4 regions of the Dechloromonas sp. ZS-1 genome follow, and region 2 is predicted to be linked to each of the others. Evidence: predicted binding sites of a transcription regulator. Region 2 holds the regulator's gene; each other region holds the start of a gene.
What was found. Region 2 encodes sigma-54, which starts transcription at its own class of promoters, with help from an activator protein. Its sites were predicted from a motif close to TGGCACGCTTNCTGCTNA; they were not measured.
Positions count from the first base shown of each region.

Region 1: the regulator sigma-54 is predicted to act here: its motif matches at 1,242-1,259, upstream of AACO21_RS14680 (prepilin-type N-terminal cleavage/methylation domain-containing protein).
Region 3: the regulator sigma-54 is predicted to act here: its motif matches at 3,043-3,060, upstream of glnA (type I glutamate--ammonia ligase).
Region 4: the regulator sigma-54 is predicted to act here: its motif matches at 2,343-2,360, upstream of AACO21_RS15210 (CmpA/NrtA family ABC transporter substrate-binding protein).

Region 1 is NZ_JBDIYD010000015.1:43,576-51,221, reverse strand. It holds partial or broken gene AACO21_RS14690 (EAL domain-containing protein) at 1-389, shown strand, start outside; partial or broken gene AACO21_RS14685 (IS3 family transposase) at 411-656, shown strand; gene AACO21_RS14680 (prepilin-type N-terminal cleavage/methylation domain-containing protein) at 831-1,166, opposite strand; partial or broken gene AACO21_RS14675 (prepilin-type N-terminal cleavage/methylation domain-containing protein) at 1,436-1,537, opposite strand; gene AACO21_RS14670 (FHA domain-containing protein) at 1,691-2,395, opposite strand; gene AACO21_RS14665 (Stp1/IreP family PP2C-type Ser/Thr phosphatase) at 2,406-3,233, opposite strand; gene AACO21_RS14660 (ornithine cyclodeaminase family protein) at 3,230-4,192, opposite strand; gene AACO21_RS14655 (TerC family protein) at 4,203-4,904, opposite strand; gene sucD (succinate--CoA ligase subunit alpha) at 4,982-5,875, opposite strand; gene sucC (ADP-forming succinate--CoA ligase subunit beta) at 5,887-7,047, opposite strand; gene AACO21_RS14640 (MATE family efflux transporter) at 7,184-7,646, opposite strand, start outside.
Region 2 is NZ_JBDIYD010000001.1:273,986-281,631, forward strand. It holds gene ttcA (tRNA 2-thiocytidine(32) synthetase TtcA) at 1-296, shown strand, start outside; gene AACO21_RS01340 (adenylate/guanylate cyclase domain-containing protein) at 310-1,179, shown strand; gene AACO21_RS01345 (hypothetical protein) at 1,241-1,489, opposite strand; gene hprK (HPr(Ser) kinase/phosphatase) at 1,538-2,473, opposite strand; gene ptsN (PTS IIA-like nitrogen regulatory protein PtsN) at 2,483-2,926, opposite strand; gene raiA (ribosome-associated translation inhibitor RaiA) at 2,984-3,307, opposite strand; gene AACO21_RS01365 (RNA polymerase factor sigma-54) at 3,323-4,777, opposite strand; gene lptB (LPS export ABC transporter ATP-binding protein) at 4,808-5,548, opposite strand; gene recX (recombination regulator RecX) at 5,545-5,976, opposite strand; gene recA (recombinase RecA) at 5,969-6,997, opposite strand; gene AACO21_RS01385 (RluA family pseudouridine synthase) at 7,209-7,646, shown strand, end outside.
Region 3 is NZ_JBDIYD010000004.1:149,851-157,496, forward strand. It holds gene AACO21_RS08115 (efflux RND transporter permease subunit) at 1-985, shown strand, start outside; gene AACO21_RS08120 (DUF4124 domain-containing protein) at 992-1,423, opposite strand; gene glnA (type I glutamate--ammonia ligase) at 1,560-2,975, opposite strand; gene AACO21_RS08130 (cation diffusion facilitator family transporter) at 3,175-4,338, opposite strand; gene AACO21_RS08135 (rhodanese-like domain-containing protein) at 4,387-4,839, shown strand; gene AACO21_RS08140 (hypothetical protein) at 4,836-5,606, opposite strand; gene AACO21_RS08145 (hypothetical protein) at 5,610-6,047, opposite strand; gene AACO21_RS08150 (CHAT domain-containing protein) at 6,063-7,646, opposite strand, start outside.
Region 4 is NZ_JBDIYD010000017.1:22,740-30,385, reverse strand. It holds gene ntrB (nitrate ABC transporter permease) at 1-887, opposite strand, end outside; gene AACO21_RS15210 (CmpA/NrtA family ABC transporter substrate-binding protein) at 937-2,199, opposite strand; gene AACO21_RS15205 (DsbA family oxidoreductase) at 2,526-3,161, shown strand; gene AACO21_RS15200 (ANTAR domain-containing protein) at 3,171-3,746, opposite strand; gene AACO21_RS15195 (CbiX/SirB N-terminal domain-containing protein) at 3,764-4,135, opposite strand; gene AACO21_RS15190 (response regulator) at 4,394-6,778, shown strand; gene AACO21_RS15185 (bacteriohemerythrin) at 7,020-7,646, shown strand, end outside.

The sequences.
Region 1 (7,646 bases), on a different contig from region 2:
TGAACCCAGCCTTCGTCACCCAACTGACGGCCTTGATTCAGGAGAACAAAGACAGCGCCAAACGCCTCTGGCTGGAAGTCTCCGAAATCGGTGCATTCCAGCACTTCGACGCCTTCCGCGCCTTCTGCCAAGCCATCCGCCCCTTTGGCTGCCGCCTCGGCATCGAACACTTTGGCCGCCAGTTCAGTGAAATCGGCAAGCTGCACGATATCGGCTTAGATTACCTGAAAGTCGATAGCAGCTTCATCCGCGCCATCGACCAAACCCCGGGCAATCAGGCCTTCCTGAAAGGCTTGTGCTCAATTGCACACGGGATTGGACTGACAGTGATTGCGGAGGGGGTACAGACAGCAGAGGAATTAAAAACATTGCCCACCCTAGGATTTGATGGTGCAACGGGGCCTCGAGTGTCAGTAAGTTAAAGGGACTGCTACGACAATGCGATCGCAGAGAGCTTCTTTCAGTTGCTCAAGCGCGAGGGTATCCGTCGCAAGGTCTGTTTCGACCGTGAGAAGGCAACGCGTGATGACTTCAGTGACGTCTTCAATTACATCGAAATGCTCTACAACCCGAAACGTCGTCACAGTCATGCCAACGACGTTTCTCTGGTAGCGTTGGAAAAGCAGTATTTCAACCGACTGCAGCGTGCCTGGTAGCGCCGGAGCGATTTACTGAGTCAACTCATCACCACCATAGACAATCAAATAAAAAGCCCGATGAAAATATCATCGGGCTTTTTCCCCATCAGTTTTAAAACTCATTCAATCTCAGCATTGCCAAACACGTAACTCGCTTTGGGCCCGCAAATATCGTTGAGCTTTAAACGCAGATTACGGCTTAAGCTTACAGGTACCAGAAGTCATGTCGCACTCAACATCCTTGGTACCCGGCGACTTCTTCGCAAAAGTAATGGTGCCGCTCAGCGCAGTCGGCGCGGCAGCCAAGGAGGTGCAGGCCGAAGCAGTATAAGCGGGCACAGCTTCAGCTTGGGTCAAGGCGATGAAAGCCGCATTTGCATAGGCCTTACCTTCTGCCAAACACCCGTTATTAGCACCCTTGATCGTGTAATCCTTATAGGCCGGCAAAGCGACCGCAGCCAGAATACCGATGATGGCAACAACGATCATCAATTCGATCAGGGTAAAACCTTTTTGCATCTTGTTCATAAAAAATCCTTAACAGAAAAGAGACTAAATCAAGCTTACGGCTTGAGCTTGCAGGTGCCAGATGTCATATCACATTCAACACCTTGCGTTCCAGGGGACTTCTTTGCAAAAGTGATGGTGCCGCTCAGTGCAGTCGGTGCCGCAGCCAGAGAGGTACAAGCAGACGCAGTATAAGCCGGAACGGCTTCACCCTGAGTCAGGGCAATAAAAGCTGCGTTAGCGTAAGCCTTGCCTTCGGCAAGACAACCATTATTAGCACCTTTAATCGTGTAATCCTTATAGGCAGGCAGCGCAACGGCAGCCAAAATACCGATGATGGCAACAACGATCATCAATTCGATCAGGGTAAAACCTTTTTGAACTTTGTTCATGAGCATCTCCTGAAAAGTGACAGCGAAAATTGCTGACTGAGCATTACTAAACACTTTTCGTGCCAAGGCAGACAGGTCGATTTTATGGGCTAGTCTCTTAGCCCCCCTGCAAAATGTGACAAAAATCGTCACTCACCGCCAAAAACCGACACGTCATACCCTCAGAAAAAACCCCATCTTCACCCCCGCGATCTCCAGCACATCATGCTCAGCAAGCTGGCACCCTTGAGCATCAATGGGCTGACCGTTAACCGTCGGAAAGGTCGCACCTTCAACGTGCGTGACGAAGTAACCAGCAGGACGACGGGCGATCACCGCGACCTGAACACCCGGCTTGCCCAGGGTCGTAATGTTCTTCAGCAACTCCAGTTCCTTACCCACATTCGGGCCATTGAGCACCTGAATCACGCCCAAACGTGCCGCCTCGGCGCGATTGCGGATGCCCGTCGAAATCAGGTGGCTACGCGGCGCATCTTCTTCAATTCTTAGATCTTCAGAGCGAATTGCAGAGTCGGTGGATGAGCGGGAAGCTGTCATGGAACGTGCCAGATCAACTTCGACGGGAAGATTCGTATCCGCCACGTATTTGAGGGAATACTTTCCCAATTCGATGATGTCGTTATTGCGCAGGACGTGCTTCTTGATCGGCTGACCATTCACCAAGGTGCCGTTGGTACTGTTCAGGTCTTCCAGGAATGAGTCGTTAAGAATCGTCACCACCGCGGCATGCTCACCGGAGATGGCCAGGTTGTCGATCTGAATATCGTTATGCGCCTTGCGGCCGATGGTCAGCCGCGTCTGCTCAAGCTGCACTTCCTTGAGCACCAGGCCGTCCATCGAGAGGATCAATTTCGCCATTGCATCTTCCTCAATATTTCAAACGATCCATCAGTCGCTGCCACCAACCAGCCCCTGCCGGTTCGTTACGGTCGACCTCGACCAGGACCACGGAAATATTATCCCGCCCCCCCGCCTCGTTCGCGAGGGAGACAAGGCGTTGCCCCCGCTGCGCCAGGGTATCTTCAGGGGCCAGCAAAGCGTCACGGATTTCCGTGTCGTCCAGCATGTCATTCAAGCCATCGGAACACAATAAATAGAGATCGCCGGGCGCGACCTCATATTCCCCGATTTCGATCTCGATCTCCGGCTCGACGCCGAGAGCCCGCGTGACCAGATTCTTGTTATCCGCGTAACGCGCCTCTTCTTCACTGATGATGCCAGCATCGATCTGAATCTGAAGCAGAGAATGGTCTTTGGTCAGCCGCGAAAGTTCGCCGGCACGCAGGCGATAAAGCCGGGAATCGCCAAGATGCGCCACGCTCAGGTGACCGCGGTAAAAACAGCACGCGACCAGCGTTGTCCCCATGCCGGCATACTGAACCTCCCGCAAGGACAAGCTGAGCACCTCGTGATTCACTGCGGCAATATCGCGCGTCAGCGCCTGCCTTACCCATGAGGCCGCGCCCTCTCCAGCCATCTCTACCGCGCCGGCCCGCATAAATTCGCCCAGCCGCCCCCCCAGGAGGGAGACCGCCATCCCGGAAGCCACTTCTCCCGCGTTATAGCCCCCCATCCCATCGGCCAAAATCGCCAGCCCGGCATCCGGATCGATATGGACAGCATCTTCGTTTTGCTCACGGACCCGCCCCGGGTCCGTCACTGCGCTCATGGTCAGCCAGTGCATCGCGCTCATCATGACTCCATCTGCAGGGGCCAATTCTGCCCGAGCCCGGCCAACTCGGCCGCATCCAGCACGCGCTTTGCAAGCGCCAGATCCTGAATGGCCAGCCCTTGCGACTCAAACAAGCTCATTGCCTGATCATCCACCCGCCCCGGATGACGGCCAATGATGATATCGCCCAACTCGACCAATTGCCGGGCATGCAAGCGCCCCTTTTCCAAAAGCGGCAACAAGTCCCCCGCTTCAGCCAAGGCGGTGGGAATCGAATCCACGACAATCGGCGCACAGCGCCGAATGACGGCCTCACTGATTTCCTGGCGGATCAGCGCGTTCGATCCGGCCCCATTCAGATGGACACCGGGCTTGAGCCAACCCTCCTGAAACAGCGGTGTCGCAGACGTGGTGACCGTCCCGACAATATCGCTCTCACGGACTGTCTCTTCGGGATTGCTAGGACGTACCCGGACGCCCATTTCAGTTTCAAGGCGCGCGCAAAAGTTCGTCAGTTTGTCCGCATCTCGGGCACAGACTTTGATGCTTTGCATGGGCAATGCCGCACACAAGGTACGAATGTGACCTTCAGCCTGCCAACCCGCGCCAAAAACCCCTGCCACAACACTCCCTTTAGGTGCCAAATAGCGACTGGCCACGGCACTCGCCGCCCCCGTGCGCATCATCCCAAGGAAATCCGCCTCCAGAACGCCCCGTAAAACACCGGTTGCCGAATCGAAAACGTGCACAAGAAAACGATTTCCCGAGCGGTTGCTGGTATATGCCTTGTAGCCGATCACGCCCTGAGCTGGCAGGGCGCCTTGCAGAATATGCAGGACTGTTTGCGGCAATCTGCTGCGCGCCCGCGGCACATCCACTGCGAGCCCTTCAGCCAGATCGCGATGCGCGGACTCAACCGCCTCCAGCGCCATCTCGACGGTCAACAGCTTACGGACATCCTTTTCCGACAAATAAAGCGCCACGCGCTCCCCCTTACACAATCGTCACATCTTGCTGCGCCAGGATGCGCCGCTCCAGCCAGCGCCCAAGCCCGACCACCAAGAAGGCGCCAGCGGCCCCCACCGCAGTCGCGCTCCAAGCGGGTAGCGCAGGGAGTAACCCCGTCACTCCCGGATCCGTCATGATCATGACACCCGCCACGTAGCCCAGCAAGGCAGCCCCCAACACGACGATGATGGGGAAACGCTCCATCCAGTGCATGATCAGCTGGCTCGACCAAACGATCAGCGGAATGCTGACCAGCAAGCCAAATAACAACAGGGCAATGCTACCGTGCGCAGCACCGGCCACACCAATGACATTGTCAATGCTCATCACAAAATCGGCAACAATGATCGTCTTCACCGCCCCCCAAAGATGCGCAGAAGCCTCGATATCGTGTCCGTCTTCCTCTTCAGGGACCAAGAGTTTGACCGCAATCCAGAGCAGCAATACCCCGCCCAGCAGTTTCAGCCAGGGCAAGCCCATGACCAAAGCCGCCCCTGCAGTCAAAACAACACGCAACAAGACGGCGCCAGCCACGCCCCAGAAAATCCCCTTTTTGCGCAAATCCGGCGCGAGATTACGGCACGCCAAAGCAATTACAACAGCATTATCGCCAGACAAAACAAGATCAATCAGGATAATCTGGCCAACGGCCAGCCAAAATGCAGCAGAGGTAAAATCAAGTTCCATAACACGCCAAGGCCCGTTACAAGGGCAAAAAAAAGGCGGGCACATGGCCCGCCTTCTGGTGGAGTCCAGCCCCGATTTTACAGCATGGCCTTGAGCAGCTTGGCCATTTCGGACGGGTTCTTGGTGACCTTGAAGCCACACTCTTCCATGATGGCGAGCTTGGCATCGGCGGTATCAGCACCACCGGAGATCAGGGCACCCGCGTGGCCCATACGCTTGCCGGCCGGTGCGGTCACACCAGCGATGAAGCCGACGATCGGCTTCTTCATGTTGGCCTTGCACCACTGGGCAGCTTCGGCTTCGTCCGGACCGCCGATTTCGCCGATCATGATGACGGCGTCCGTATCCGGATCGTCGTTGAACATCTTCATGACGTCGATGTGCTTCAGACCGTTGATCGGGTCACCACCGATACCGACGGCGGAGGACTGGCCGAGGCCCAGTTCGGTCAGCTGACCCACGGCTTCGTAGGTCAGCGTGCCGGAACGGGAAACGACACCGATACGACCCTTCTTGTGGATGTGACCCGGCATGATGCCGATCTTCACTTCGTCCGGGGTGATCAGGCCAGGGCAGTTCGGGCCGAGCAGCAGGGTCTTCTTGCCGCCCTTGGCTTCCTTCTCCTTCATCTTGTTGCGCACCATCAGCATGTCGCGGACGGGGATGCCTTCGGTGATACAGATGGCCAGATCGAGGTCGGCTTCAACAGCTTCCCAGATCGCGGCAGCGGCACCAGCCGGCGGCACGTAGATGACGGACACGGTCGCGCCGGTTTCAGCGGCAGCTTCCTTGACCGAAGCGTAGATGGGGATATTGAAGATGGACTCGCCAGCCTTCTTCGGGTTCACGCCGGCAACGAAGCACTCCTTGCCGTTTGCGTATTCCTGGCACTTTTCCGTATGGAACTGACCGGTCTTGCCGGTGATGCCCTGGGTGATGATCTTGGTGTTTTTGTTGATCAGGATAGACATTCGGTAGCTCCTTACTTGACCGCAGCAACGATCTGGGTGGCGGCCTCAGCCATGGAATCGGCAGAGATGATGGGCAGACCGGAATCCTTCAGGATCTTCTTGCCCAGATCTTCGTTGGTGCCCTTCATGCGGACGACCAGCGGTACGGACAGGTTGACTTCCTTCGCGGCAGCAACGACGCCGGTCGCGATGGTGTCACACTTCATGATGCCGCCGAAGATGTTGACCAGAATGCCCTTGACCTTGGTGTTCTTGAGCATGATCTTGAAAGCTTCGGTGACTTTCTCGGTCGTGGCACCGCCACCGACGTCGAGGAAGTTGGCCGGCTCGGCGCCGAACAGCTTGATGGTGTCCATCGTGGCCATGGCCAGACCGGCACCGTTCACCAGACAGCCGATGTTGCCGTCCAGGGAGATGTAGGCCAGGTCGAACTTGGAGGCTTCGATTTCGTCCGCATCTTCTTCGTCCAGATCGCGCATGGCGACGATTTCTTCCTGACGGTACAGGGCGTTGGAGTCGAAGTTGAACTTGGCGTCGAGCGCCTTGACGGTACCGTCGGCTTCGTGGATCAGCGGGTTGATTTCAGCCAGGGAAGCGTCGGTTTCCATGTAGCAGGTGTACAGCTTCTTCAGCGTGTCGACACACTGCGGAATGGAGGCTTCCTGCATGCCCATGCCCTTGGCCAGGGTCAGTGCCTGCTCGTCGGTCAGGCCAACCAGCGGATTGACGAAGACCTTGACGATCTTTTCCGGGGTCTTGTGAGCGACTTCCTCGATGTCCATACCACCTTCGTACGATGCCATGATGGCAACGGACTGGGTCGCGCGATCAGTCAGTGCAGCAACGTAGTATTCGTGCTGGATGTCGGCGCCTTCTTCGATCAGCAGGTGACGAACCTTCTGGCCTTCCGGACCGGTTTGGTGCGTGACCAGTTGCATGCCCAGAATCTGGCTTGCGTATTCGCGCACTTTTTCCAGGGAGGTTGCGACCTTGACGCCGCCGCCCTTGCCACGGCCACCAGCGTGAATCTGAGCCTTGACGACCCAGACCTTGCCGCCCAGGGTTTCAGCTGCCTTGACCGCGTCTTCCACGGTGGTGCAGTGAATCCCGCGCGGAACCGTAACGCCGAATTTCTTCAGGATTTGTTTGCCCTGATATTCGTGAATTTTCATGCGCTTTCCTTGCGTTTAGTTGAGTTGCGAGCAATGGACGGTGGCCGTAGTTCCCCCCGACCCCGCCCGGTTATACCGTCTTGAACTGAAAATGTTACCACACTCGAAAAAAATTATTGCAGGTCAAAATTCATAATTACGGAGTCGATTCCGTGGCTTGCATCACTTTCCAGAGCATGGGCAGCAGCATCGCAGCGAGAATCACCAGACTGATCACGGAGGCAAGCCAGAAACCGGCCACCCCCATAGGGGCTGGCGACCAGTAGCACAACCAAGCCCCGCCCAACAAACCCACGCCCCAAAAACAGACAATTTGCGCCAGCATCGGCAGAAATGTGACCCGATAAGCACGCAGCGCATGCGCTGCCAATGTCTGCAGCGCATCGAAAAACTGGTAAATCGCAATGTAGATCACCAATGCGGCAGCAATCTCGGCCACCTGCGGGTCATTGGTGTAAGCCTGAACCAGGGCCTGGGTCCACCACCACAACACGCCGCCGATGATGAGGGCAGCCCCGGCGGAGAAATAGAGGGAAACCCGGACAGTCAGCCTGGCCAGGGCCAAATTCCGCCCCCCGACCGCCCGACCAATGGCAGCC
Region 2 (7,646 bases):
AATACGCGCGCGGCATGGAGTTTCCGATCATTCCGTGCAACCTCTGCGGCTCCCAGGAAAACCTGCAGCGCCAGAAGATCAAGGAAATGATGGCGGAGTGGGACAAGCGCTTCCCCGGCCGTACGGAATCGGTGTTCACCGCCATGCAGAACGTGGTGCCCTCCCACCTGGGCGACAACGCCCTCTTCGACTTCCGCAACCTCACGCTCGACACCGAGGTCGAAGAGGGGGATATTGCTTTTGATCGCGAAGACATGCCAATGTCCGGTACCATCCCGATTAACCTGATGGGATAAATCTGCCGCCGCCATGACCGCCACGCCTCGCACCTGCGCCATCCTGTTTGCCGACGTTGCCGGCAGCGCGCGGCTATACGAGCGGCTGGACGAGTCCACCCTGGGTCACGGTATCGACCGTTGCCTGAAGCGGATTCGTAATGTCATCGAGGGGATGGGCGGGAGCATCACCCATCAGGTCGGTGACGAAGTGCTGGCGATCTTTGATGAAGCCGAGGATGCCTGCCAGGCAGCCCTTGAAATGCAGCAGCGCATTGCCGATCTCCCGCCGCTCAAAGGCGTGCAATTTGGTATCCGCGTCGGCATGCACGTGGGCGGCACGGAGATGACCCCGCATGGACCGAGCGGCAGCACCGTCCTCTGTGCCGCCCGTATCGCCGGCATGGCCCGACGCGACCAGATTCTTTGCAGCCCGGCACTGATCGCGCACCTGCCTGCTCATTCTCTTGTGCGCAACGAACCCGACCCCCTGCAGCGAACGGTTCGCGATGACCAGCAGTTGCTGCATCTCTTCCAGCTGCCTTGGCTTCCCCTGCCGCCCGCCACGACCAGTGAGGGGGAACGGCGCATGACCTTGCTCTTCGAAGGGCAGCTGTTCACCATCGATGCCGATCAGCCGGTGCTGACCATCGGGCGTGATCCAAGTTGCCAGCTTCGCCTCAACGACCGCAAGAGTTCACGCATGCATGCGCGCCTCGAATGGCACGAACATGGCATCGAGTTGATCGACACCAGCACCAATGGCTGCTTCATCCGCTATCGCAGCCAACCGGAGATCGTGCTGCGGCGTGACCGGCATATTCTCACCGGACGGGGAACCCTGTCTTTCGGCACCTCGCATCACGATCCGGAAGTCGAAGGTGCGGAATTCGAAATCCGTTAGGGCGTAAACGAAACCGGCCACCCGCAGGTGGCCAGTCTTGGCATCGCGCTGTCAGCAGAAATCAGCTGGCATCCGCAACACACTTCTTCATGAAGCTGTTCTTGGCCGCGCCGGCCAGCTTCTTTTCCTTGGCTTTGGCTTCACAGGCCTGACCTGCCGGCCCCATCGCATCCTTCTCACACTTCTTCATGAAGCTGTTCTTGGCCGCACCGGCCAGCTTTTTCTCAGCAGCACGGGCTGCACAATCATCCGCTGCGTAGGATGCCGAAGTTGCCACAGCCATTGCCAACAAAACGAGCAGTTTCTTCATGACAGATCTCCTGAAATTGGGTGATGGAACGACAGGACTATCGGTAAATCAGCCTTCTTCGTCAAGCATCATGCGCTGCTGACGGTCCATGAAGTCCTGCATGCTGTCGATGCCACGCAATTGCAGGATGGTATTGCGTACCGCCGCTTCCAGCAGCACCGCCAGGTTGCGACCGGCCGCCACCGGTATGACCACCTTGCGGACCGGGACACCGAGGACTTCCTGGGTTTGGGCATCCAGCGGCAAACGCGGCGCATCGCTGCCGGCCACGGTTTTTTGCAGGTGAACGATGAGTTTCAGCTTCATCTTCCGACGTGACGCCGTCTCGCCGAAGATGGTGCGGATATTCAACAGGCCCAGGCCACGGACTTCCAAGAAGTCACGCAACATGCCCGGGCAGCGCCCCTCGATGGTCGTCGGGGCAATCCGGGCCATTTCGACGACATCGTCTGCGACCAGACCATGACCACGGGAAATCAGCTCCAGCGCCAACTCGGACTTGCCGACGCCGGAATCACCCGTGATCAGAACGCCCATGCCCAAGACGTCCATGAACACACCGTGCAGACTGACCGTATCCGCCAAGCGCGCCGACAGGTAAATACGCAGCAGATCGATGACGGCCGATGCCGGCTTCGGAGAATAGAGGAGGGGCGTATTGGAGAGGCGGCATGCCTCGACCAGGGACTCCGGCGGAGCGATACCGTCTGCGACGATCACCGCCGGCGGTTGCGCTGCAAGCAGGTCGCTGAACATCTGTCCGAAGCGCCGTTCGCCAATGCGCAAGGCCCAGTCATACTCGGCCTGGCCCAAGACTTGTAAACGTTCCGGGTGGATGATGTTGATGTGCCCGACGACATCGGCACCGTAGATATTGGCGTGCCGCAGTTCGATCTTGCGGTCGGATTCATGCCCCTGCATCCAGTTGAGCAGGAGCTTTTCGCGGTTGTCCTCGTAAAGCTGGACGAGACGAATATGGCGCACGCAGGTCAATCAGGAAAAAAGGGCCACGATGGAGTCGGCATCCGGTGCTGCGGCCAAGGCGTCACGGAAGGCACGATCGGAAAAGCGCTGAGCGAGTTCGGACAGAATCTGCAGATGCTGCTCGGTCGCCTGTTCCGGCACCAGCAGGACGAAAAGCAGATTGACCGGTCGGCCATCGGGTGAATCAAAGGGAATCGGGGCTGGCAGACGGATGAAGGCGCCAGCAGCCTGCTTCAGGCCCTTGATACGGCCATGCGGGATGGCAATACCCTGGCCCAGCCCGGTGGAGCCCAGCTTTTCGCGGGCAAACAGGCTGTCGAAAATGACCGAACGGGCAATGCCGAGATGCGTTTCAAACAGGATACCTGCCTGTTCGAAGACGCGTTTCTTGCTACCGGCTTCCAGATCAAGGAGAACCTGGGAGACCGACAGGAGATTGGACAACGGATTCATGGGCTACGAAGAAACACAAAGGCCGCATTTCCGAAAGGAAACGCGGCCTGGCGGCTGTTAGTCAGCCATGTGGTGGGCGGCCTTTTCGCCGCGGTGGTGATCCTGCACCTTCTGCTTGTACTTCTGAACCTGACGGTCCAGCTTGTCAAACATGGCATCGATCGCAGCATAGAGATCGTCACCGGATTCTTCGACATGCATGTCCTTACCCGGTACGTGCACGGTCACTTCCGCCTTCTGCTTCAGCTTTTCGACGGAGAGAACGACGTTCACCCCGGTAACTTTGTCAAAGTGGCGAATAACGGGGTCGAGCTTGTTTTCGACATATTCGCGCAAAGCCGGCGTGACTTCGATGTGATGACCAGCGATCTGCAGATTCATTTAATTCTCCTCTCACTACAGGGTCTTGCGTAAATTAACAGGCGGAATGTTCAAGGACTCGCGGTATTTGGCTACCGTGCGTCGCGCTACAACGATCCCCTGTTGGCCTAGTATTTCGGATATTTGACTATCCGACAAGGGCTTCTTGCCATCTTCCGCAGCGATCAGCTGTTTGATCAGCGCCCGGATAGCGGTTGCAGAACAAGCGCCCCCGGTATCGGTGGCGACATGGCTGCCGAAGAAATACTTCAATTCGAAGATGCCGCGCGGCGTCGCCATGTATTTCTGACTCGTCACGCGCGATACGGTCGACTCGTGCAGGCCGAGGATATCGGCAATCTCGCGCAGCACCAGCGGACGCATGGCAACCTCGCCATGTTCGAAGAACTGGCGCTGACGATCGACAATGGCCTGGGTCACGCGGTGAATGGTATCGAAGCGCTGCTGGACGTTCTTGATCAGCCAGCGGGCTTCCTGGAGCTGCGCCGTCATGTTGCCGTTGCCACGACGCTGCTTGGCCAGGATTTCGGCGTACAGGCGATTGATGCGCAACCGCGGATAGGCATCCGGATTGATGTAGGCGGTCCATTTGCCCTTGAGCTTCTTCACGATCACATCCGGCGTGATGTAGCGGGCTTCGACCTGGGCATAGGGCGCACCGGGGCGCGGATCGAGACTGACGATCAAGGCGTGGGCCGCCTTCAAGGTCTCGTCGTCACAGCCGGTCAACTTCTTCAGACGGGCAAAATCACGGCCTGCCAGCAATTCGAGATGCTTGTCGACGATGACCAAGGCCAGATCACAGGCCGGCTCATCGCGCCGGGCCAGCAACTGCAGGCGCAGGCATTCGGCCGGCGTACGCGCGCCGATACCGGTCGGATCGAAATTCTGGATGTGACGCAGCGCGATTTCGAGCTCTTCAAGCTCGATTTCATATTCCGGCGGCAGGGTTTCGAGCAGTTCCTCGAGCGAGGCAGAAAGGTAACCGTCGTCGTCCAGCGCTTCGATCAGAAAACGCACCAGACTGCGGTCGCGCTCCGAGAGTTGAGTCATGCCCAACTGCCAGCCCAGATGGTCGCGCAGGCTGACCGTGGCGGCATGAATGTCGTGGGCGTCGCTGTCATCGTCCTCATCACGACCGGCCCCGGAATAGGTGCCGGCATCGCTGGTCCAACGATCATCATCGACTTCGCCCATGCCTTCCGGCAGGCTTTCCCGCTCTTCACCGGCCGGCGGTGTCTCGCTCCGTTCGGCTTCCTGCTCGCGGTTAGCCGGGGCATCAAACTGCTGGGCACCGGCAAAGCCGAGCTCGCCATCGTCTTCCCGTTCCAGCATCGGATTTTCGAGCAGGTAGCGTTCGATTTCCTGCTTCATCTCGATGGTGGACAGCTGCAACAGCTTGATCGACTGCTGCAACTGGGGCGTCAGCGCCAGATGCTGGGACAGTTTGAGCTGGAGAGCAGGTTTCATCGATGGGTCGGTGTCAGGCGAGGGGAGGGATCAAAGTTTGAAATGCTCGCCGAGGTAAACCTTGCGGACGCTTTCATTATCGACGATTTCGTTCGGCCGTCCAGACGCCAGCACGCGACCGGCGTTGATGATGTAGGCGTGGTCGCAGATCCCCAGGGTTTCGCGTACGTTATGGTCGGTGATCAGAACGCCGATGCCCCGCTCCTTCAGGAAACGGATGATTTTCTGGATTTCCAGCACGGCAATCGGGTCGACCCCGGCAAACGGTTCGTCGAGCAGGATGAAGCGCGGGTTGGTGGCCAGGGCCCGCGCGATTTCGCAGCGACGGCGCTCGCCACCGGAGAGAGCCGCCGCATTGACGTGCCGGACATGGGCGATGTGCAGTTCGGCCAGCAGGTTTTCCAGACGCTCGTCGGTGTCCTTGGCGGACAGGTTTTGCAACTCCAGGATGGCCCGGATGTTGTCTTCGACATTGAGCTTGCGGAAGACGGAGGCTTCCTGCGGCAGATAGGAGACGCCCTGGCGGGCCCGCGCATGCATGGGCAGATGGGTCAGACGGCTGTCGTCGAGCTGGACTTCGCCCCCATCGGCCGCCACCAGACCGACGATCATGTAGAAGCAGGTGGTTTTGCCGGCACCGTTGGGGCCGAGCAAGCCAACGACCTCGCCGGAGCGGACCTGGAAGGACACATCTTCGACGACGGTACGCGCCTTGTAGCGCTTTTTCAGGTTGTTGGCCGACAGGGTCGCGGCATTATCGGCAATGCTCATTCATCTGCTCCGCTGATCACCCGGCGAATGCTGTCGCCGGAAAAGCCGCGATATTGCAGGAAACGGAGCTGTTTGGCACGTTCTTCCGCACTTTCCGGCGGTCGACCGTATTTTTTGGCCCACACCTGACGGCAGCGCTCCACCTCTTCACCCGCGCCATCGAGTGCCTCGGTAATGTCTTCGTCATTGACGCCTTGCTGACGCAGTTCCTGACGCAGACGGGCATTGCCGTAGCGGCTGCCGCGCTGGCTGGCGCGCTGGCTGGCAAAGCGGGAATCGGAGAGCAGGCGCTCCGCCTGCAAGGCATCGAGGACGGCTTCCAGCGCGTCCTCGGATTCGGCCAACGGGGCCAGTTTCTTGTGCAGCTCCGCCCGGCTGTGATCTCGCCGGGTCAGGAGTTGCAGCGCCTTGACCCGGAGGTCAGGCATCGGCAGCGGCAGCCTTGGTCGGCTTGATCACGGTCACTGCAGCGGCTTCGCGAATGCCGGCTTCGACTTCCTGCGCGATGGCCGGATTGGCCTTCAGGAATTCACGGACATTGTCCTTGCCCTGGCCGATCTTTTCGCCTTTGTAGGAGTACCAGGCACCCGACTTGTCGATCAGCTTGTGAGCCACGCCCATTTCGATGATTTCGCCTTCGCGGGAGATGCCCTCGCCGTACAGGATGTCGAAAATCGCTTCACGGAACGGGGGCGAGACCTTGTTCTTGACGACCTTGACCTTGGTTTCGTTGCCGATCACCTCGTCGCCCTTCTTGATGCCGCCGATACGGCGGATGTCCATACGCACGGAAGCGTAGAACTTGAGCGCGTTACCACCGGTGGTGGTTTCCGGGGAGCCGAACATGACGCCGATCTTCATGCGGATCTGGTTGATGAAGATGACCAGGGTGTTGGTCTTCTTGATGTTCGCGGTCAGCTTGCGCAGGGCCTGGGACATCAGGCGGGCATGCAGGCCGACCATCTGGTCGCCCATTTCGCCTTCGATTTCGGCGCGCGGGGTGAGGGCAGCCACCGAGTCCACGATGATGATGTCGACCGAGCCGGAACGCACCAGCATGTCGGCGATTTCAAGTGCCTGCTCGCCGGTATCGGGCTGGGAGATCAGGAGTTCGCCGACATTGACGCCCAGTTTCTGGGCGTAGGAGGGGTCAAGCGCGTGTTCTGCATCGATGAAGGCCGCCACACCGCCCTGTTTCTGCATTTCGGCAACGACTTGCAGACAGAGGGTGGTCTTGCCGGAGGATTCCGGGCCGTAGATTTCGACCACACGGCCACGCGGCAGGCCGCCGACGCCAAGCGCGATGTCCAGGCCGAGCGAGCCGGTCGACACGACCTGCAGGCCCTGTTCGACATCGGCTTCGCCCATCTTCATGATGGAGCCCTTGCCGAATTGCTTTTCGATCTGTTGCAGCGCCGCTGCCAGCGCTTTTGCCTTGTTGTCGTCCATGGGGGAGTCCTCGAAAATTTGAGCGGATTATGGCACAGGGGCCACGGATGGTATAGAAATTGCCTGATTCGTCATTCGGGGCCCGGACACGGTATAGTGTGGTCTGATCCCCAGTACAAATACTGTATATCCGTACAGTACATGATCCGCAGGCCCTCTGGCAAGCGGATTTTTGCCTTTCTGCACCGGTCGACCGCCGGGCCCTCCCGAGATGACTGTTTACGCGCCGCCCCCGGCCACCGGCTCCACCGTCCTATACACCGACGACGCTTTCCTGATCACCGACAAGCCCGCCGGCCTGCTCTCCGTACCCGGGCGCGGCGAGGACAAGCACGATTGCCTGATCCACCGGGTGCAGGAGACCCATCCCGAAGCACTCATCGTGCATCGCCTCGACATGTCCACCTCCGGTCTGCTGATCCTGGCGCGGGGCGAGGCCATGCAGCGCCACTTCTCGATGCTGTTCCGCGAACGGGCTGTGGACAAGCGCTATATCGCCGTCGTGCAGGGCATCGTTGAGCAGGATGTCGGCGAAATTGACCTGCCGATGATCTGCGACTGGCCAAACCGCCCCCGGCAAATGGTCGACTTTGAGCGAGGCAAGCCCTCGCTCACCCGCTACCGCGTGCTTGAGCGTTCGCCCGCCACC
Region 3 (7,646 bases), on a different contig from region 2:
CCTGTCCAACGTCAACTTTGACTGGTTTGAGCTCTCCAAGGCCGTCCGCATCGAGATCGACCAGGACAAGGCGCGCCTCCTGGGCATTTCCAGCCAGGATCTGGCCGGACTGCTCGGCATGTCGCTCAATGGCTATGCCGTGACCAGCTATCGCGAAGGCGAAAAGAGCATCGATGTCGTGCTGCGCAGCAGCCGCAGCGATCGCCAGCAACTGGCCGCTCTGCCCGATCTCGCCATTCCGACCCGCAGCGGCAAGAGTGTGCCGCTGAGCCAGATCGCCCGCCTGGAACATGACTTCGAGCCGGGCGTCATCTGGCGCCGCGATCGCATGCCGACGCTTACCGTCCGCGCCAACCTGTATGGCAAAACCCAGCCCGCCACGGTGGTCGACCGTCTGAAATCGGACATCAACACCATTCGCGCCAAACTGCCTGCCGGTTACCAGATTGCCGACGGGGGCTCGGTCGAAGAGTCGGCCAAAGGCTCGGGTTCGGTCATGGCTGGCGTGCCGCTCTTCATCCTGGCGGTGGTCACCATCCTGATGATCCAGCTGCAGAGCGTGTCGCGCGTTGTCATGGTGATGCTGACCGCACCGCTCGGCATGATCGGGATCGCGCTTTTCCTGCTGGTGTTCAACAAACCCTTCGGCTTCATGGCCCTGCTCGGCACCATCGCCCTGTTCGGCATGATCATGCGCAACTCGGTCATTCTGGTCGATCAGATCGAACAGGACCTGAGTGCCGGCAAGGCACGCTGGGAAGCCATTGTGGAGTCGACCGTGCGGCGCTTCAGGCCGATTGTGCTGACGGCCCTGGCCGCCGTCCTGGCGATGATTCCGCTGTCACGCAATGATTTCTTCGGCCCCATGGCCGTCGCCATCATGGGCGGCCTGATTGTGGCCACCGCCCTGACGCTGCTCTTCCTGCCTGCCCTGTATGCTGCCTGGTACAAGGTGACGCGCCCAACGGTCGCGCCACACGTCTGAGCCAGCTCAACGCAGGCCGGACAGTTCCTTCTGGATGGCCTGCAAGTTGCGCTCGTGCTGCCCGATGCGATCCCGGTAAGGCAACAGCCGTTCGGCCGGCGGCGCCGGGCGCACTGCCTCCTGCTCAGCCAGATCGCGCCGCGCCTGCTCCAGCTGACGGCGCTCGGTGGCCAGCTCCTGCTCCAGGATATGGCGGCGGTCGTTATCGCGGGCTTTCTGCGCCCCTTCGTTAACCCTCGGAAAATCCGAGGGCGTCGGTGTGGCCGCGGCCTTGGGGCGGGTGCCTGGCGTAGAAGCGGCGCTACTCCCTCCGGCATCATTGCTCTTCGAAACCGGCTTGCAATTCGTGAAGTCGCGCGAGGTCGTATAGACCTTCCCCCCGGCCGCATCGGTGCAACTGTAGATGGTTTGGGCGGAAAGGGTGGCGCTGAAGAACACGAGCAACAAAGGTAAAACCGGGCGCATTGGCATGGGCAACAGACTATTCACAGATCATGAATCTTAACGATTTCACCCGCTCGGGGTAAACAAAAAAAGGGCGGGGAAACCCGCCCTTTTCTGGCTCAGCCGGAGATTACAGGCTGTAGTACAGGTCGAATTCGACCGGGTGGGTCGTCATGCGAACCTTGTTCACTTCTTCCATCTTCAGGGCGATGTAAGCATCGATCCAGTCGTTGGAGAAGACGCCACCCTTGGTCAGGAATTCGCGGTCAGCGTCCAGAGCAGCCAGCGCTTCTTCCAGAGAGGCGCAGACGGTCGGGATCTGTGCGTCTTCTTCCGGCGGCAGATCGTACAGGTTCTTGGAAGCCGGATCGCCCGGGTGGATCTTGTTCTGAACACCGTCCAGACCGGCCATCAGCAGGGCGGAGAAGCACAGGTACGGGTTGGACAGCGGATCCGGGAAGCGCGCCTCGACGCGACGACCCTTGGTCGAAGCAACGAACGGGATACGGATGGAAGCAGAACGGTTCTTGGCGGAGTAAGCCAGCTTGACCGGGGCTTCGTAGTGCGGGACCAGACGCTTGTAGGAGTTGGTACCCGGGTTAGTGATCGCGTTCAGGGCCTTGGCGTGCTTGATGATGCCGCCGATGTAGTAGATCGCGAATTCGGACAGACCGGCATAGCCGTCGCCTGCGAACAGGTTCTTGCCATCCTTCCAGACGGACTGGTGAACGTGCATGCCCGAACCGTTGTCGCCAACGATCGGCTTCGGCATGAAGGTCACGGTCTTGCCGTACTGGTGTGCCACGTTGTGGGTCACGTACTTCTGGATCTGGGTCCAGTCAGCGCGCTGAACCAGGGTGCTGAACTTGGTACCGATTTCGCACTGGCCGGCGTTGGCCACTTCGTGGTGGTGCACTTCAACCGGCACGCCCAGGGCTTCCAGAGTCAGGACCATGGCGGAACGGATGTCGTGCAGGCTGTCGACCGGCGGAACCGGGAAGTAGCCGCCCTTGACGGCCGGACGGTGACCGGTGGCGCCATTGCCTTCGTTCTTCTCACCAGCGCCCCAGGAGGCTTCGGAGGAGTGAATCTTCAGGTTGCAGCCGGACATATCGACGGACCATTCAACGCCGTCGAAAATGAAGAATTCCGGTTCCGGACCGAAGAAGGCGGTGTCGCCCAGGCCGGAGGACTTCAGGTAGGCTTCAGCGCGCTTGGCGATGGAGCGCGGGTCGCGGTCGTAACCACGGCCGTCGGTCGGATCGACGACGTCACAGGTCAGGACGACGGTGGTTTCGTCGAAGAACGGGTCGATGTAGGCAGTGGCGGGATCCGGCATCAGCAGCATGTCGGAAGCTTGAATGCCCTTCCAGCCGGCGATGGAGGAACCGTCAAAAGCGTGACCGCTTTCGAACTTGTCTTCGTCGAAGTGGGAGACCGGCACGGTGACGTGCTGTTCTTTGCCACGGGTATCGGTGAAACGGAAATCGACGAACTTGGCGTCGTTTTCCTTGACCATGTTCATCACGTCTTGCGGGGTTGCCATAAGCGCAGTCTCCTAACTAAAACAAGATGCCGGATTGCCGGCACGAATCAATAATCGGCCACCCAAGCTAGCAGAAAACATGCCACCTCAAGAAGCGCAACCTTTCCATTTTGCCACAATGACCTAAGCAGGCGAAGTCTGATTGCAATAAGTTTTTAGCGCACCAAACAGGGGCGTAAGTACACACAAACGCACCTTTTTAGTGCGCAACGACCAGCACCCGCACATTCGACACCCCGGGCTGCGCCAAAAATGCCGCGCGCAAGGCGTCGACCGTCGCCGCCGTTTCCGGCCCCGGCAGTTGGCCGAGATGAAGCTCCACCTCGATCCCCTCGCTCAGATAATGGAGGTCGATACGCGCCAGCAGCGGGCTGGCCAGCAAGGCCGGCGCCACGCGCGCCAACAACGCCGTACGGGCGGGGAGATCCACGGCAAGACGCGCCCCTTCGGCATCGTCATCCGGATCGATATGAATCAGGACATCCAAGACCGCAGCATGGGCATCCAGTACGCGACGCCGGGCCGCCTCGGCCACACGATGCCCCTCGGAGACACTGATCCTGGGATCCACCTGCACATGCACATCGACCAGTGCCTGATGCGCCATGCGCCGCGTGCGCAGGGCATGCACGCCAATCACCCCGTCGCACGCAATCAGGGTGGCTTCGATTGCGGCCACCTGCGTGGCATCCAGACCGGTATCGATCAATTCCTGCAAGGCCCCCCAGGCCAGCTCTCCGCCCATCCGCAGGATCATGAAGCCCATCACGGCGGCCGCCAGCAAATCCAGGAAGCCCCAGCCCAGCAGGGCGCCGGCAATCCCGACCACCACCACCAGCGCCGAAGCGGCATCGGCCCGCGTGTGCAAGGCGTTGGCAATCAGCAACTGGGAACGCATGCGCTCCCCGACCGCAATCAGATAGCGATACAAGCCTTCCTTCGCGACCACGGTCGCCACCGCCACCCAGAATGCCGACCATTCGACGGCCGGTTGCACGGCGCTATCCTGGATGCGCAGCCCGGATTCCCACAGGATGCCGCCCCCGATCAGCATCAGTGAACTCCCCAGAATCAAGGTCGCTGCCGTTTCCATGCGGGCATGCCCATAGGGGTGCGCCGCATCGGCCGGGTGCGCGCTTTGCCGACTGGCGTAGATGACCAGAAAATCGGACAGCAGATCGGAAAAGGAATGCAGGCCATGGGCAATCAAGGACTGGGAGTGGGCCAGCCAGCCGACAAGCAACTGCGCCGCGGTCATCACCAGATTGACCCAAACGCTGACCCAGGTGGCCCGCTGCGCCTCGGCGGCCCGCGCCGCCCCTGCCTGATTTCCGGAAAATCCGTCCTGCTCGCGCGCTGTCATCGTTGCTTGTCCTATACTTGGAGCCAACGATTTTAGCAGCCGAACATTATGGGACAGTTAAGCGAACTCCTTGCCCTTGCCCGCCAACGCGCGGAAACACAGGGGCATCCTTACAGCGGCGATGTCACGCCTGCGGAAGCCTATGCATTGCTCCAGCACGCCCCCGGCGCAAAGCTGGTTGATGTTCGTACCCGTGCCGAATGGGACTGGGTCGGACGTGTACCGGGCGCCATCGAAATCGAATGGAATCAATATCCGGGCAGTGTGCGCAACCCGAATTTCCTGGCAGAACTGAAACGCCAGGTGGATCCGGAATGCCTCGTCCTCTTTTTGTGCCGCAGCGGCGTGCGTTCAGTCGGTGCGGCAAGCGCCGCGGCAGAAGCCGGCTTCACCAATGCCTGCAACATCCTGGAAGGGTTTGAAGGCGACAAGGATGCGCATGGCCACCGCGGCAATATCGGTGGCTGGCGCAAAGCCGGGCTACCCTGGATTCAGGGCTAGTTACCCAGGAAGTCCTTCAGGCCGGTATAGATCGAAATCGCGGTGGTTGCCACGCCGACCACCGCACTGCCGACATCGTTCAGACGGCTCAGGGAATCGGCCACTTTCTGACCGTTGACCGTCGCCCCGCGCGCCAGCTTGGCTTGCGCCTGCTGTTCTGCCTTCAATGCGGCCCGACGCTGCAACCAGTGGGCTGCCCAGGCGCCGGTAATGAAGCTGAAGGCAATGCTCACTGCAAATTCGATGAACTCCCGCACCTCGACCATGTTCTGCGGCATCACCGGCACCTGATCCAGCCAGCCGGTCACGGCGCTCATGCCAAATACCGCGGCCACTGCCATCACGATGGCGGCCGCACTGGCCCAGCCCATGCGGGTACCGACCTGACGGCAGAAGAGAAACCCGAACGGCAAGGGCAATAACAAGGCAAGCACGCGCAGAAAAATCAGCTTGGTGTCGTACACAAACACGATCAGCCAGTGCGCCAACAACAAACCCGCCAACGGCAGCAGCCAGGCGGCCAAAGCCAGCCGCCAATCCGCAGTCGGCGAGGGCTGAGCCATCTCCGGCGTGGCGGATTGCGCCACAGCGTCGGTCTCCGGCAATGCCCCCTGATCAACAGCCGCTGCCGGCGGACGGGTCGCCAACTCGGCCTCCAGCTGCGCGATCTTCTCCAGCAAGGGTTTGATGACAAACAGATCGCGCCGACACACCGAACACACCAGTGCCTCGTCCGGAATCTCCGAAACGCAATAGGGACAGTGCATTGCTTATTTGGTCACGGTCAGTTGCAGAACCGTATTGGTCACCCGGCCCTCGCTGTCCTGCACACTGATCTGGATTGCATGCTCACCCGGCGGTGTTTCTGCGCCCTCCAACACCAAGCCCTGTTCAGACAGGCCGTTTTTCACTCGCGGCAGCAGGTCGACCGGGGTTGATTTCAGGTACGTCACCTTCACCGCCGCCGTATCGATCTTGGCCCCGCCACGGGCCTCAAAAGCCAGCTTCAGGTTGAACGGAGAGGTCAGCGGCCCGGAGAGATCTGGTGACACCACTTTGACCGCCGGACCGCGGGAAATTCCCCGCGTCGCCAGAACGCCGCTGGCCGGCGGCAGTTTGGCCTCGTCACTCTTGATCAAGGTAAATGACCAGGCCGGGCCCGCGACACACGCCAAGGCCACCCCACACGACAGCAAGATTCGTTTCATTTCACCCTCTCCCAATCAATCGCCCACCAGCACAAAAGGTGCCCAGAATAAAGGATGAGCATAGCTGAAAAGCGGCTTGCCCGATTTGCCGTCGAGCTTCACCCCGCTTTCCATCATGCCACGCATCGCCGCCTGCAAGGCCTCGGCCTTGCCCAAGGCGGCATCGCCCGATTGCCGACGGAAGAGGTCGGTCATCAGCTTGCGTGAGGCTTCGGTTTCCACCGGCCAGTTCGAGACCAGCAGCGCCCGCGCCCCCGCATAGAAGAAGGCGCGCCCCAGACCGGAGACCGCTTCGCTGCCCGCGCCCTCCCCCGCCGCGGTATTGCAGGCAGACAAGACCACCCAATCCGCATTAAGTTTGAGGGAGAGGATTTCCTCCTGGGTCAGCAGGCCATCGCCTTCATTCCCCGCCACCTTGGGCGCACTCAAGGCCAGCGCAGGCTGGGATAGGCCATCCAGTTCCCCCGGCACCAGGCCATGCGTTGCAAACATGATGACGCGACGATTGGCAAGGTTGGCTTCGAACACCGTTTTCTCGTTGGCCGCGGCATGCAGGAACACATCCCGCGACGGCTCGGCCCCCAAGGCCAGGGCGATATCCTTGATTTCCTCCGCTGTATCCGGCAAACGGGGCAAAAGCGCCAATTCCGCCGAGTCGACCGCCTGGGTTTTCGGCACGCTGCGCAGGCGCAAGGGCACCCCGCGCATGGCCAGGGCTGCGGCTTTACGTTCCCCTTGTGCAGCCTGCTCCTCACTGAAATACGGATCGCCAAACCCGATGAAGGGCAAGCGGGCTGCGTCACCCGGCGGCAGGCGCCGCAAGCTGGCGAGGGCCGTCACCGAGGGCAACTGCGCCACGGCAAACTGGCGCATCAACCACGGCACCTGGCGATATCCGGCAAAGAGGACAGGTGAGGCGGGCAGGGCGGATTGCGCTTGCGTGACCAGCAAGGCCAGGGGCAATTGGCCCAACTCGGCATGCGGCACCGCCAGCATGACCTTAGCGCCCTCAAGGACATCGCCCACCGGCGCCAGCAAGGTTTGATAAAGACGATGCGCCGTCGCCAAATCGAAGGCGGGAATCTGGTCGACCGTCGGGACATCCGGATTCAGCGCTCGCCGCAACCCCGCCACATCTTTTGCAATGACAGCACGGTCGGTGGGCAAGGCGGCAAAGCGACTGCGCCCGTCCGCCGCAATGGCCCAGACCTGTGCCCCCCGCCCCCCGAAATACCAGGACACCAGCACCTCGCCGGGCTTCAGCATTTTTTGCACCTGCTCGATACTCACCGCAGGCGGATCCACCAGGCGCGCGTAATCGGGGAATTGCGTGCTGATTTCCCGCTTCAGACGCTCCCGCTTTTCACGCAACGCATCAATATCGGCCCGAATCTTGGCCTGAATGACCGGCAGTTGCTGGTCCGGCGAGGCTGCCAGCAACTGGGTCAGCAGATCGTTGAGCGCATTTGCCCGGCGCTGCGCATCCTGCTCCTCCCGCGCCAGATCGGCCAGCTTGGGATCACGGATCGCCGCCCGCGCCGCACTGCGCGTCAGGGCCCGCTGCACCGAACTGCCTCTTGCCTCATCCGCCAGGATAAA
Region 4 (7,646 bases), on a different contig from region 2:
CCGACGATGCCGATGACGAAGATGGCGATGATGATGTGTTCGACCTTCAGGTTGTTCCACTCGTCCCAGACCCAGAAGCCGATGCCGACGCCGCCGGTGAGCATTTCTGCGGCGACGATGACCAGCCAGGCGGTGCCGATGGAGAGGCGGATGCCGGTCAGCATGTAGGGCAGCACGGCCGGAAAGAGGATCTTGGTGACGACCTTCCATTCGGAGAGCGCCAGCACGCGGGCCACGTTGAGGTAGTCCTGCGGCACACGCTGCACGCCTTGCGCGGTGTTCATGATCATCGGCCAGATGGAGCAGATGAAGATGGTGTAGGTTGCGGCCGGATCGGCTTTCTTGAAGACGAGCAGGCCGATCGGCAGCCAGGCGAGCGGGGACACCGGACGCAGCAGACTGATGATCGGATTGACCATGGCCGACAGGAAGGCGGAACGTCCCAGAATGAAACCGAGCGGAATCCCGACCAGCGCGGCAAAGCCAAAACCAACGCCGACCCGTTGCAGCGAGGACAGCACATTCCAGCCGATGCCCTGATCGTTCGGTCCGTTACGGTAGAAAGGATCTGAGAAGAGCGCGACGGCCGCTTCCCAGACTTGAGCCGGGCCGGGAATGGCGCCGCCCTTGTGGGTCGCCACATGCCAGATGCCGATCAGCACGAGCAGGCCAAGAACCGGCGGCAAGGCCGCGCGGCCGAACGTGGCCAGACGCTCCGCAAACGGGATACCGGTCGGGGCCGGCGGGACAGACAGTGCTTTTTCCATTGTTTTTTCCTGAACCGGTGCAGGCGCTGCGGCACTCGGCTGAAGGGGGGTTGTCCGACGGTCGACCGGGCTTTCCTGGCCAAAATCGACGTCCAGCGTGGCGGAACCTGAATGCATCATGTTCTCCTTGGCAGCGGCCGCCCCGGCAAGCGGGGCGGGACCGGTGCAGTTAAGCCTTGACCTTGAAGCTGTCGGCATACTTGGCCGGGTCTTTGCCGTCCCAGACCACGCCGTCGATCAGCTTGTGGTTGCGCATCTCGCTCTTCGGCAGCGTGACCCCCGCGGCGGCGGCACCCTGCTTGTAGATGTCGATGCGGTTCACCTTCTTGGCCACCTCGAGGTAGTTCGGATGATCCTTCAGCAGGCCCCAGCGCTTGTGCTGGGTCATGAACCACATGCCGTCGGTGAGGTAGGGGAAATTCACCGCGCCGTCGTTGAAGAACTTCATGTGGTTCTTGTCATCCCAGCTCTTGCCCAGACCGTTCTGGTAACGGCCCAGCATGCGGGCGACGATGACCTCGGTGTCGGTATTCACGTAGGCCTTCTGGGCGATGGTCTCGGCCGTCTTCTGCTTGTTGGCGAGCGAAGCGTCGATCCACTTGCCGGCATCGAGAATCGCGGCAACGACGGCACGCGCCGTGTTCGGGTTCTTCTGGACCCACTCGGCCGTCGTACCCAGCACCTTTTCCGGATGATCGGTCCAGATGTCCTGCGTCGTCGTTGCCGTGAAGCCGATGTTGTCCATGATGGCGCGGTTGTTCCAGGGCTCGCCGACACAGAAACCATCCATGTTGCCGACCCGCATGTTGGCGACCATTTGCGGCGGCGGCACGGTGATGGTTTTGACGTCCTTGAGCGGGTTGACCCCCTGGGCCGCCAGCCAGTAGTACAGCCACATCGCGTGCGTGCCGGTCGGGAAGGTCTGGGCAAAGGTGTATTCCCGCTCCTTCTTCGCCACCAGCTTGGCCAGGCTCGGACCATCGATGGCGCCCTTGTCCTTGAGCTGGTTGGAGAGCGTGATGGCCTGGCCGTTGTTGTTAAGGCTCATCAGCACGTTCATGTCTTTTTTCGGGCCGCCGATGCCCATCTGCACGCCATAGATCAAGCCGTACAGCACGTGCGCGGCATCAATCTCGCCATTGACCATCTTGTCGCGCACGGCAGCCCAGGAGGCTTCCTTGGTCGGAATGATCTTGATGCCGTACTTTTCGTCAAATTTCATGACCGACGCCATGACCACGGAAGCGCAGTCCGTCAGCGGAATGAAACCGATCTTCACTTCCTTCTTTTCAGGGGCATCCGAACCGGCAGCCCACGCTGCACTGCGGACACCCGGCGGTACCATGCTCATCAACGAGGCTCCCAGGGCGGCTGAAACAAAATCACGACGTGAAAACGGCTTGGCAGGCTGCTCCAGTTTCTTGTCTTCCATTGCGTGCTCCTTCAAACATGAATAAAAAGCAAAACGGGCGTCACATCCGGCCTGCATCGCGCTGGCCGAATGGACGCCCTTGTCCGGTCCGGGGCCGGAGGCCCCTTGCCCGATCGCCGTTGATCGGACACTTCACCTTCCTTATTGCAATGGCCGTGCCAGGACTACACCAAAAGAACTAGTTACAAATAATTAAGCCAATTCAACCACTTACGAACACCCAAAACTGATCTGCTCGCCGATCCTTCATGCACTACCGCGGTGCAGCAAACTGAACTTTTGCACCGCATCGGGGACCAAGCGGCACCTTGCAAAGAGAGATCCCCATGCTCGACATCGCCCTGGTTTCCGATTTTGTCTGCCCCTGGTGCTACATCGGCCTGCGTCGCCTGGACAGCGCACTGATCGAAGTTCGCCGCGCGCGACCCGATTTCGTCTGCACGCCGCGCTGGCTGCCCTTCTTCCTGAACCCGGACACCCCACCGGAAGGCGAGCCTTACCTGCCCTTTCTGGAAGCCAAGTTCGGCAGCCGGGATGCCGTCGAGGCCCTGTTTCAGCGCGTGCGCGATGCCGGCGCGCCGTATGGCCTGCGCTACCACTTCGAACGGATTGCCTTGCGCGCCAATACCTTGCAAGCCCACCGCCTGGTCGCTTGGCAGCAGGCACGGGGAAGTGCAGCAGCCTTGGTCGAGGCCTTGTTCCGGGCTCAGTTTGTCGAAGGTCGGCCCATTGGCGACCCTGCGGTCTTGCGTGAGATTGCGGCGGAATGCGGCCTGCCCGCCGCCGAGGTGGAGACCTATCTGGCCGGCACGGCCGGAATCACCGAGTTGCAGCAGGAAGCCGCCGCAATCCGGGCTGCCGGGATACGCCAGGTGCCGACCTTCATCCTCGGTCAGCAGCGCATCGTCGTGGGCGCGGAAGACCCGTCCGTGCTGGCCCGGGCCATCCTTGAATCGATTTAAATCAGGGCCTTAAAGCAGCACACGCGCCATATCGATGACATCGCGCGCCACCTTGGCCAGGGTCTGCCCGCGCTCCATGGCCAGCTTGCGCATGGCGTGATACGCCGCATCCTCGTCCAGTCCACGCGCCTTCATCAGGACGCCCTTGGCCTTTTCGACCAGCTTGCGGTCGGTCAGCTTCTGGGAGATTTCATCAAGTTCGCGGCGCAGCGCCTGGGTATCCTCAAAGCGGGCCCGCGCCACATCGACGATGGGCTTGATCCGCTTGGGGTCCAGCCCATCGACCACATAGGCCGACACCCCCGCCTTGACGGCATCGCGGATGGTTTCCTGCCCCTCTTCCTGCGTGAAGATGACCACGGGACGCGGCATGTTGCGATGCATGGCCGCCAGGTTTTCCAGCGTATCCCGGCTCGGACTCTCGGTATCAATGAGGATCACATCCGGCTGCAGGCGCTCGACCTCGGCCGTCAGGTTGTCGGCACCGGCCAGGATGGCCGCCACCTGATACCCGGCAAGGGCAAGCCCGGCGCAGATTTCAGCGGCGCGGGAACGGGATTCGTCGATGACTAGTACGGTAAGCATGGTGCTTACCTAGCAAACTACAGGCCAGCTTCTTTCAGCGCCGCCGCCGCCATGGCCTGCATCACGGTATCAACCTGTCCGATCGGGCCGCTCAGTGAAAACCGGACCGCTGGATAGGTCGACCGCAGGGCCGTCACCATCTCCGGCAACTCCCGCTTCAGATGCCCGCCCTGAGCGATGAACATCGGCACGATGGCAATCTGCGTCGCACCGGCTGAGATTTGTGCCTGCACACACTCGCTCAAGGTCGGCGACATGAATTCCAGAAAAGCCAGTTCGACCGTTGCACCGGGCCGCGCGGCCTGCACCAGCGATTGGACATGACGCATCGGTGCCGCCCACTCCGGGTCGCGTGCACCATGGGCAAAAAGGATCAGGGTCTGGGACATGAGGTTCTCCGAGTGAGCGCCCCATTCTATCAGCCTCATTGCAGGCGCAGCAGCGCCAACGCGAAGTACACAAGAGAAGCGCAGATGCGCCGTTTGTGGGCATCCTTCACTGCTCGCCTTTGACAGGCCGACGGTCAACGCCCCCAATGACTCAAATCGGGAAACATGGCGACTGGGTGCGGCTGCTTCACCTTGTCAAGCGAAACAAAACGGTTATGCTCCTTTTGTCCTCGTTGCGCCCACCGGTCATCCGCGCTCATGAAGCCCTTCGCCCTGCTTGCTTCACTCCTCCTGACACTGCTTCTGAACGGCCCGGTCCGCAGCGCCACTGCCGATACGCCGCCGGGAGAGGCTGCGCATCTGCTGGTCTTGCTCTCCTATCACCATGGCCACAGCTGGGAAGACGATATCCTGCGCGGTTTTGAAGCCTGGCAGGATGCGCCGGGAGAACGGCCGGTCCTGCATGTCGAATGGATGGACACCAAGCGCTATGTCTCGCCGGCCTATCGTCAGCGCTACCAGCAATTCCTGGAGGAAAAATACGCCGGCCGGAAAATCGATCTGCTGGTGGCGGTCGACGACCTGGCGCTCACCTTCGCCGCCGGCAGCCCAGCCTGGCGATCCGTGCCCATCGTATTCAGCGGCATCAATGGCGACCCGGCCACCCTCATCGGCCAACGTGGCAACGCCACCGGGATTGCCGAGCGCTACGAAGTCGGGCGCACCCTGGCCCTGGTCATGTCCCTGCACCCGCAAACCGAGAGAATCATCTTCATCACCGCCACGGACGAATCCGGCGCCGGCAACCGGCGCACCATCGACCGCGGGCTGTCCGCGCTGCCGCCCGGGACTCGCCAGCGCCTGAGCATCGAACACTGGACACCGGCGCAGCTTGAAGAAATTGATGCGCCCCTTGCGCAGCTTGGGAAGCACACCGCAGTGTTTGCCCTCGGCTCCATCCAGAACCGGAGCGGACGCCCCGTGAGCAATGAACACCTGGCGGCCTATGTCCGGGCCAGGACGACGGTACCGGTTTACTCGGACATCGATCGTGCCATCGGTCACGGTGCCCTCGGCGGCTATGTGAACAGCGGCCTGGAAAATGGTCGCCTGATGGCAGATATGGCCCGCCGCATCCTCAGCGGAACAGCGGCCGATCAGATTCCGATTGTCTTCGACACCCCGCAGGTCTTGCTGGCCGACTATCAGGAACTGGTCCGCTTTGGCCTGTCCGCACAAGATCTGCCTGCCGATGCCCGCATCCGGAACCGCCCGCCCTCGCTGCTCGACCCGGAAAACCGCCCGCTGCTGGTCGGCTCCATCGCCGCCGTGCTGATTCTGAGCCTGCTCCTGATCCTCCTTGCCATGCGGGCGCGCCTGCGCATCCTGAACATCGAAAGCGAGAAAGCCCGCGCCCTCGAAGCGGCCAATACCGCACTGGAGCAGGCGCGTGCCGCGGCAGAAACAGCCAGCCAGGCAAAAAGCACCTTTCTGGCTAACATGAGCCACGAGTTGCGCACGCCGATGAACGCCATCATGGGCATGACCAACCTCGCACTCCGCCGGGCGGAGGATCCCCGGATCAAGGATCAACTGCAAAAAATCGATCTGGCCTCGCGCCATCTGCTGCAGGTCATCAACGACATCCTCGACATTTCGAAAATCGAAGCCAACCGCCTGAGCATCGAAACCGCCCCCTTCCGCTTGCAGACCGTACTCGACAGCCTGTACAACCTGATTGGCCAAAAAGCCGCCGACAAGGGTCTGAAACTATGCATGGAACTGGCCCCCGACCTGGCTCAGACGGTCTATCTGGGCGATGCGCTGCGCATCGGTCAGGTACTCCTCAATTTCACCGGTAATGCCCTCAAATTCACCGAACACGGCACGATTACCCTGCGCGCCAGCATGCAGGAGGAAGGCCCGGACAGCGCACTGATCCGGTGGTCGGTCAGCGATACCGGAATCGGCATCGCACCGGCGGTACAGGCGCGCCTGTTCAATGCCTTCGAGCAGGCTGACAGCAGCATGAGCCGGAAATATGGCGGGACCGGGCTCGGGCTGGCCATCTGCAAACAACTCGCACACCTGATGGGCGGCGAGGTCGGCGTCGAGAGCACCCCCGACGTGGGCAGCACCTTCTGGTTCACGGTACGACTCGGCAAACCGGTAGCGCAAGCGGTGGCGACCTGCCTGCCGGATCCGTCACACCCCCCCGTTCCATCCGGGATGAGGCCCCCCGAAGCAGCACTTCGGGCCGACCATGCGGGCAAACGCATCCTGCTGGTGGAAGACGAACCGGTGAATCAGGAGGTGTCCCGCAGCCTGCTCGAAGACGTCGGACTCCGCGTCGACCTGGCAGAAAACGGCTGCGCCGCCGTCGAACAGGCACAAGCACATGCTTACGCATTGATCCTGATGGACATGCAGATGCCGCACATGAACGGCCTTGAAGCCACCCGCGCCATCCGGACCGGCTCATGCAATGCCGAGACCCCCATTCTCGCCATGACCGCCAATGCCTTCGACGAGGAACGCCACGCCTGCCTGGCTTCAGGCATGAACGACCACATCGCCAAACCCGTCCAACCGGAAACCCTCTACGCGACCCTGCTCGCCTGGCTGGACAAACCGGCCCGCTGAAGCAACAGGCGGTTCGGGCACCAGCAGTCCGCGCCGCAGGAGAAGCGCCCCGGCACGGCATGCAAGATGACGCGCCCGACAGTGCGTCGCCCGATTGCCATGAGCGCTAATCCATTTGATCTAACTCAAAAAAACTAGACAGCAAGCCCGCTATGCTCCCCCACTGACCAGAATTTTAGTTTCTGGCACAAAAACCAACAAAATCGCCACAAAACGGCGAAACCATGGGAACTCAGGGAGCATGGATAAGGATCAGGAAATCCTGGCCATCAGTCGTCTGGTCTTCGAGCTGACCCGCGTCAGCACCACCGGCAACGACCTGGATGCGCTGCTGGCCCGTCTGCATGGCTTGCTGCTCAGCCTGCCCGGTTTGCGGGTGGTGCCGCACAGCGCCCTGCTGCTCTACAACCCGCGCCACTATCTGGTCCAGGTTGCCCAGTTCGGCCTTGAACCCACCTGGAGTGTGCGTAACTGGCAAGGCCATGCGGCGCCCACGCCGCCTGCCCGACAGTGCACCGCCCGCATCGGCAAGCTGCGCGACCTGAGCGACCAGGTCGAACTGGTCGGTGTCACGGAAGAGGCCCCCTGTTGCATCCTGCCTTTGAACAGCGACCAGATGCCGATGGGCGTCGCGCTGCTCTTCATCGAGCCCGACTGGCAACCCGATGCCGTCGAACTCGAATTCATGAGCGAACTGGCCGAGGCACTCTCCATCCTGGTGTCCCGCACCCTGGTCAATGAAACCCTGCGCGTGCGCGAGGTGGAACTCGAACACGCCCGCACCGATGCGATTCGCCGCCTGGGCACCGCCTCCGAGTACCGCGACAACGAAACCGGCATGCACATCATGCGCATGACCCACTACGCG